Regions from separate parts of the Streptomyces sp. WAC04114 genome, predicted to be linked through region 1. Evidence: riboswitches for the same ligand, from Rfam matches in the RefSeq annotation. Region 1 holds a riboswitch; the other holds the start of a gene.

The links. Region 1 has a riboswitch for cobalamin ahead of K4G64_RS05690 (energy-coupling factor ABC transporter permease). Riboswitches for the same ligand answer to the same signal wherever they lie in the genome.
Region 2: it holds a riboswitch for cobalamin, as region 1 does, so the genes downstream of both, K4G64_RS29905 (ABC transporter substrate-binding protein) here and K4G64_RS05690 (energy-coupling factor ABC transporter permease) in region 1, are expected to answer to the same signal.

What each region holds. Positions count from the first base shown of each region.
Region 1 is NZ_JAIGQA010000011.1:32,521-36,152, forward strand. It holds gene K4G64_RS05675 (energy-coupling factor ABC transporter ATP-binding protein) at 1-228, opposite strand, end outside; gene cbiQ (cobalt ECF transporter T component CbiQ) at 225-974, opposite strand; gene K4G64_RS05685 (energy-coupling factor ABC transporter substrate-binding protein) at 981-1,355, opposite strand; gene K4G64_RS05690 (energy-coupling factor ABC transporter permease) at 1,352-2,053, opposite strand; cobalamin riboswitch at 2,083-2,268, opposite strand; gene K4G64_RS05695 (serine/threonine-protein kinase) at 2,397-3,632, opposite strand, start outside.
Region 2 is NZ_JAIGQA010000152.1:16,118-19,749, reverse strand. It holds gene K4G64_RS29910 (iron chelate uptake ABC transporter family permease subunit) at 1-645, opposite strand, end outside; gene K4G64_RS29905 (ABC transporter substrate-binding protein) at 642-1,658, opposite strand; cobalamin riboswitch at 1,727-1,918, opposite strand; gene K4G64_RS29900 (CoA-binding protein) at 2,001-2,423, shown strand; gene K4G64_RS29895 (4-hydroxybenzoate 3-monooxygenase) at 2,488-3,632, shown strand, end outside.

The sequences.
Region 1 (3,632 bases):
CTTGCGGTCGTACGGCACCGGCTGCCCCTGGACCGTCAGCCGCCCCTCGTGCGGTTTCAGCCCGCCGGAGAGCAGCCGCATCAGCGTGGTCTTGCCGCTGCCGTTGCGGCCGAGCAGCGCGAGCGCGCGCCCCTCGCGGATGTCGAAGTCGAGGCCGCTGAGCACGGCAGGACCGTCCTCGTAGGCGAAGGACGCGCCCCGCAGGGCGACGAGGGCGGGCTCGCTCATGTCAGCGGCCTTTCCAGGACGAGGGTGAGGACGGCCAGCGCGGCGAGGAGCGCGCAACTGGCCGCCGTGAAGCGGGCGGAGACCCGGGCCTCGGGCACCAGGACGCGCAGGGTGCCGTCGTAGCCGCGCCCGGCGAGCCCGGCCTGGAGCCGGGTCGCCCGGTCGAAGGCGCGGACGAACGCGGTGGCGCCGAGCCCGGCCAGAGAACGCCACTCCGCGGCCCGGCCGGTGTGGCCGAGCCGGGCCGCCTGGGCCTCCCGGATGCGCCGCATGGAGTCCAGCAGCAGGAAGCTCATCCGGTACGTCACGAGCGCGACGTCGACGACCGGCGCGGGGACCCCGGCCCGGACCAGACGGGGCAGCAGATCGGACATGGGCGTGGTGAAGGCGAACAGCAGCACGCCCAGGGAGGCCGCCGAGGTGCGCAGCAGCAACTCCCCGGCCCTCAGCGGCCCGTCGTCCGCGAGCGAGACGAACCCCCCCGGCCCGCCCACCTGGACCAGCAGCGTGACCGCACCGGTCACGCAGAAGCCCAGCGGCACCCGGTAGGCCCGCCACAGCCGCCGCCCGGGCACCCCGGCCGGCCCCAGCAGCACCACCAGGGCGGTCAGGAGGACCAGGGCCGCGCCCGGCCAGGGCGGCAGCGAGATCGCGAGTACGGTGAGGCCGAGCCCGAGCACGGCCTTGTCCACGGGATGGCGGCGGCGCCAGCGACTGCTGTGCGCCGCCGCGTCGATCGGCAGCACCCGGGCTCAGTCCTGCTTCGCGGTGGACTTTCCGGCGGCGCCGGCGAGCGCGCTGTCGGCCTCGGCGTCCCGCTCCAGCGCCCGCTGCTCGCCCTGCCGACGGCCCCGGCGCAGCCCGAAGTAGTAGGCGAGGACACCGGCGCCGAGAGCCGCCTGGAGGGAGAACAGCGCCGACTCGATCTCACCGGACGGCGGTTCGTACAGCGGCGAGAACCACGGCTCGTAGTCCGGCTTCAGCTCGGTGATCGCCGTCTCGGCCTCGCCGTCGGCGCCCGCGAACGGCTCCTCCTTGTGGTCACCTAGGCCGAGCGCCAGCGGCAGTACGGCGAGCGCCGCCACGACGAACAGCAGCACCAGGTTGATCTTCGTGTTCCTGCTCATCGGGCCACCGCCTCGGTCTCGGTCCGGGTCTGCTTCTTGGCGAGGAGCACACCCAGCCGGGTCAGTTCGCCCTTGCTGGACTGCACCAGCAGCCGCATCACGAGCACGGTCAGCAGCCCCTCGCTCACCGCGAGCGGGACCTGGGTGACGGCGAAGATGGAACCGAACTTGCCGAGCGCGCCCAGGAATCCGCTGCCCGGGTCGGGGAACGCGAGCGCCAGCTGCACGCTGGTGACGCAGTAGGTGGACAGGTCGGCGACGAACGCGCCGGAGAACACCGCCACCATCAGCGGCGCGTTGGAGCGCCGCAACAGCTTGTAGACGGCGTATCCGGCCCAGGGGCCGACGATCGCCATGGAGAAGACGTTGGCGCCGAGCGTGGTCAGACCGCCGTGCGCGAGCAGCAGCGCCTGGAACAGCAGGGTGATGGTGCCCAGCACCGCCATGATGGGCGGCCGGAACAGGATGGCTCCGAGGCCCGTGCCGGTAGGGTGCGAGCAACTGCCCGTCACGGACGGCAGTTTCAGGGCGGACAGGACGAACGTGAAGGCTCCGGACGCACCGAGGAGCAGGGTGCTCTCGGGGTGCTCGCGCACTTCACGGGTGAGCGACCGGACCCCGTGGACGACGAACGGCGCCGACGCGACGCCCCAGGCGACCGCGTGCGCCGGAGGAAGGAAACCCTCGGCTATGTGCATGGCTCAGCAGACCCTCTCCAGCACCTCGTGGATGGTTGACGCGCCTTGGCCGGTCTCCTGGCTGACGGGTACCACCGCCCGGACTCCGCCTTCCCGGGTCGCAAGGACCCAGTGGCTGCCCGTGAGGGCCGGAGCCGGACTTCCCGATTCACAGTGGCGAGGGCCGCACCGGCATCACACCGGATTTCCCGTTCACCAAGGCCTGGTGACAATAAGGCCGGGGTAAGGGCGATGACAAGCCACCCAAGGGGCGCGCGAGGGGGCGCCCGCTCGCACACCGGCGCATCTCCCGGCTGATCCACGCGCTCCGGTCAGGGGTCCGCCGTGCGCCGTCCGGGCCGCGTCAGTCGTCGCTCCCGTCGTCCCCGTCGTCGTCGCCTTCCCCGTCGTCCCCGGCCTGGCCCGGCTTCTCCGGCTGCGGCTGCTCCGGCCCGCCGGGGCCCCCTTCCTGCGTCGGAGTCGTGGCGCCGGGCTCCGGCGCAACAGGCGTCGGGGAAGCGGCCGGCGCGGTCGGAGTGACATCGGCCACGGTGCCGGTGGCCGGCGCGTCGGCCGCCCTCGGCCCGGCCGCCGGACCGGCCCCGGGACCGGCCTCGGAATCGGAATCGGAAGAGGAGGACGACGCGGAGTCGGTGGACGGCGTGGCGGCGGGGCTGCTCGCGCTCGGGGACGCGTCGGGCTCCGTGCTCTCCGCGGTCGTGTCGGGCGAGAACCAGCGCATGCCGATGAGCATCGCGGCGAGGAAGAGCGCCGCGGCGGCGGCCGTCGCGGCCAGTCGCGACCGGTTGCCGAGGCCGCCGCGCCCGCGGGAGCGGCCCGAACGCCCCGCCTGGGCCGTCCGGGCCGCGCTGCGGTGCCCCGTGGTCGCGGGCAGCGCGTACGTCGTCGGGTTGCCGGTCCCGGCACCCGCGTAGGGGCCCGGCCCGGCGGGCATCGCCGCGGACGTGGTCCTGGGCCGCAGCGGCGGCGAGACCTCCGGCAGCGGCTCGGGCAGGCCCCGCCAGGCGCCGCCGGCGAACCATTCGGCGGCCTGCTGGGCGGTGGGCCGGTCCTCGGGCTGCTTGGCGAGTAGGCCGAGGAGGTAGTTCTCGAACGCGGGCGGCAGTCCGGCGACACCGAGCTCGCGGGGTGGCACGGGGGCGGAGTCGAGGTGCTGGTGGAGGAGGGCGACGGCGGTGTCGGCCTGGAACGGCGGGCGCCCGCTGAGGAGCTGGTAGAGCACACAGCCCAGGGAGTACATGTCGGAGGCCGGACCCGCCTGCTTGCCCAGGGCACGCTCGGGCGCGAGGTACAGGCCGGTGCCGACGATCTGGCCGGTAGCGGTGAGCGCGGCGCCCGGGTCGTCGAGGAACCGCGCGATGCCGAAGTCGCCGATCTTCAGGGTGCCGTTCGTGTCCAGCAGCAGGTTGGCGGGCTTGACGTCCCGGTGCACGATGCCCTGCCCGTGCGCGGCGGCGAGCCCGGCGGACGCCTGTGCGGCCAGATCGGCCACCTGCTCGGCGGGGAGCGCGCCGGAGCCGGTCAGCACCCCGGCGAGGCTGTCGCCCTCGACCAGCTCCATCACCAGGTACAGCCGGTT
Region 2 (3,632 bases), on a different contig from region 1:
GCACAGCCACACGTCGGTCCAGCCCGCGCCGCCGAGCGAGCCGAGGAGCCAGAACAGCACGCCCCGGGTCGTCTCGGCGTCGGCGGAGGTCATCACGACGAAGGAGGTGAGGGCCGAGAAGAGCTGCATCGCGGCGACGCCCGCGAGGACGACCCGGTCGGTGGTGCCGCCGAGGGTGTGGCTGAGCAGCAGCACCAGAGCGAACGACAGCAGGGCGCCGAGGAACGCGCCCCCGGACACCGATATGGCGCCGCCGCCCGCGCCGAGCACGACCACGAGGACCGCTCCGGTGGATGCGCCCGAGGACACCCCCAGCACGAAGGGGTCGGCCAGCGGGTTGCGCAGCAGGGATTGCATCACCGCCCCGCACACGGCGAGTCCGGCCCCGCACACGGCCGCGAGCAGGGTGCGCGGCAGCCGCAGCTGCCAGACGATCCCGTCCCTGATCGGCGTCAGCTCCGAACTGCCGAGGCCGAGATGGGCGGCCACGACGGACCACACGTCGCCGACGCCGATGTCGGCGGGACCGATGGTGATGGCCACGGCGAGGGAGGCGACGAGCGCGACGGTCCCGGCCGCGCCCAGCGCGAGTCCTGCCCGGCGCGGGGGCCCGGTCCCGGCGGCCGGCAGCCCCTGGGCGGTCACTTCACCAGCCCGAACCGGCGCAGCCCGGCCGCCACCTGCTCCACACCCTCGACGGTGCGGATGGTCGGGTTCATGGCCTGGCCGCTGAGCAGCACGTACCGCTTGTGCCGGACGGCGTCCATGTTCCTGGTGACGGGGTTGGACTCCAGGAAGGCGATCTTCTTCGCGGCGGACTCGGCGGTCTGGGACTTGCGGGTCAGGTCGCCGATGACGAGGACGTCGGGGTCGCGGTCGGCGACGGTCTCCCAGTTGACCTGTGGCCACTCCTCGTGCGTGTCGTCGAAGACGTTCTTCGCGCCGAGGGCCCGGGTGATGATGCCGGGCGCGCCGCAACAGCCCGCCAGGTAGGGCGACTCGGAGTTCGCGAACCAGTAGAGGAGGGTGACGTCGGAGGCGTCGATGCCGGCCGTGGCCTTCTTCATGCGCTGCTGGAGGGAGCCCACGAGGGCGTCGCCGCGCTTCCTCACCCCGAACACGGTCGCGAGGTCGCGCACTTCGCCGTAGACGGTGTCGATGTCCAGGGCCTTGTCGCGGGCGCCGTCGCCGCCGCCCGAGTTGTCCTTGCCGGCGCAGTCGGACGGGGAGACGTAGGTGGGGACGCCGAGCTTCTCGAACTGCTCGCGGGTGGCGACGCCGCCCTTGCCGAGGGTGGAGACGAAGGACGCGGCGACGAAGTCGGGCTCGGTGTCCAGGACGCGTTCGAAGGACGGGTTGTCGTCGGCGAGGCGCGGCACCTTCGCCTCGGCCTTCTCCAGCCCCTTCATCACGGGGTCGGTCCAGGTGGCCGTACCCGCGAGGCGGTCGGCCAGGCCCAGGGAGAGCAGGATCTCGGTGGTGCCCTGGTTGAGGGACACCGCGTGCCGCGGCGGGGCGGGGACGCGGACCTCGTGCCCGCAGTTGGTGAGGGTGACGGCGGCCTTGGCGTCGGTGGACGCGGTGCCGCCGCAGCCGGTCAGGAGCAGGGAGCCGGCCGCGAGCAGGGCGGCGGCACGGGCGGGTCGGGCGAGGGGCACGGGAACCAGTCCTCAGGCGTCGAGGGCTCATGCGCGGAGCCCGGTCGTACGGTGCTCCCCCGCCGCACGCGGCCGCGGGGGCCGCCAGCAGGTCTTCGGACTCGGGTTCACCCGGGATCGAGGCGCCTTCCCGGACGTCCGCGAGGGAGTCCAGTGGCCGAGGCCCCGCCCGTCCCCCTCACCGCTGCGCGTCAGTTCCGGATTCGCACCGGATTCCCTGACCCACGTACATGGGTTCGACTGGCCTCGGCAAGCTATCACGGAGGCCGGCCGGGGAATCACCGCACACCCGGCGCCGTTACACAAGGAACAGTTCGTCCACGACTTCCTTGGAGGCCGCCGGTGCACGGCGACGAGGCAACGGTCCGCAGGATCCTCACCGAGCTCGGCGACACCTGGGCCGTGGTGGGCCTGTCGTCGAACCAGCGGCGCGCGGCGTACGGCGTCGCCGCGGTGCTCCAGCGCTTCGGCAAGCGCGTGGTTCCGGTGCACCCGAAGGCGGAGACGGTGCACGGGGAGAAGGGCTACGCGAGCCTGGCGGACATCCCCTTCGACGTGGACGTCGTCGACGTGTTCGTGAACAGCGACCTCGCCGGGGCCGTCGCGGACGAGGCGGTCGCCAAGGGCGCGAAGGGCGTCTGGTTCCAGCTCGGCGTCATCGACGAGGCGGCGTACGACCGGGCCCGTGCGGCGGGCCTGGAGATGGTGATGGACCGCTGCCCGGCGATCGAGATCCCACGGCTGTCTCGTCACGACGTGCAGTAGCCCTGAGGGAGGCAGCCGTCCGCGGAGGTGACCGTCCACTGACAACGGCCTCCATAATGTGCGCATGACCCACCCCCTTCCGCCCGCCGACTCCGGTGCCCCGCACCGTTTTCCGGTCGTCGTCGTGGGCGCCGGTCCCGCGGGTCTGACCGTCGGCAACATCCTGCGGGCCGCGTCCGTGGACTGCCTGGTGCTGGAGACCGAGACCCGGGAGTTCGTCGAACAGCGGCCCCGGGCCGGGGTCATCGAGGAATGGGCCGTGCGGGGCCTGGAGAAGCGGGGCCTCGCCCGGAACCTGCTGGACCGCGCGGAGCCGCACACCGCGTGCGAGTTCCGCTTCGACGGGGAGCGGTACAGGTTTCCGTACGGCGAGCTGACGGGCAGCCACCACTTCGTCTACCCGCAGCCGTTGCTGGTGACGGACCTGGTGCGCGAGTACGCCGACGTCCGGGGCGGCGCGATCCGCTTCGGCGTCCGGGACGTACGCGTCCACGACGTCGACGGCGACCGGCCGTCGGTGTCGTACACCTGCCACGAGAGCGGCGAACTCCAGGTCGTGCACTGCGATTTCGTCGCGGGCTGCGACGGGGCGCGCGGGGTGAGCCGGGCCTCGCTCCCGACCGAGCGGGTCCGGATCGCGCGGCACGACTACGGCATCGGCTGGCTGGCCCTGCTCGCCGAGGCCCCGCCGTCCACCGACTGCGTGCTGTTCGGCTGCCACGGTCGCGGCTTCGCCGGCCAGATGCCCCGCAGCCCGGAGGTGACCCGCTACTACCTCCAGTGCCCGCCGGGCGACGACGTGGAGAACTGGCCGCACGAGCGTGTCTGGTCGGAGCTGCGGGAACGGCTCGGGGCGGCCGGTGCGCCGCCGCTGACCGAGGGCCGGCTGATCGAGAAGCGTGTGCTGGACATGCACGACTACGTGGTCGAGCCGATGGTGCACGGCCGGCTCTTCCTCGCGGGCGACGCGGCCCATCTGGTCGCCCCGATCGCCGCCAAGGGCATGAACCTCGCCCTGCACGACGCCTTCCTGCTCGGCGACGCCCTGGTCGCGCGGCTCACCACCGGTGACGGCGGCGGCCTCGACGGCTACGCGCAGGCGTGTCTGCGGCGCGTGTGGGACTACCAGGAGTTCTCGCAGTGGCTGTCCGAGGTGTACCACGGCACGGCGGCGGGCGACCCGTTCCGCGCGGGCACCGCGCTCGCCCG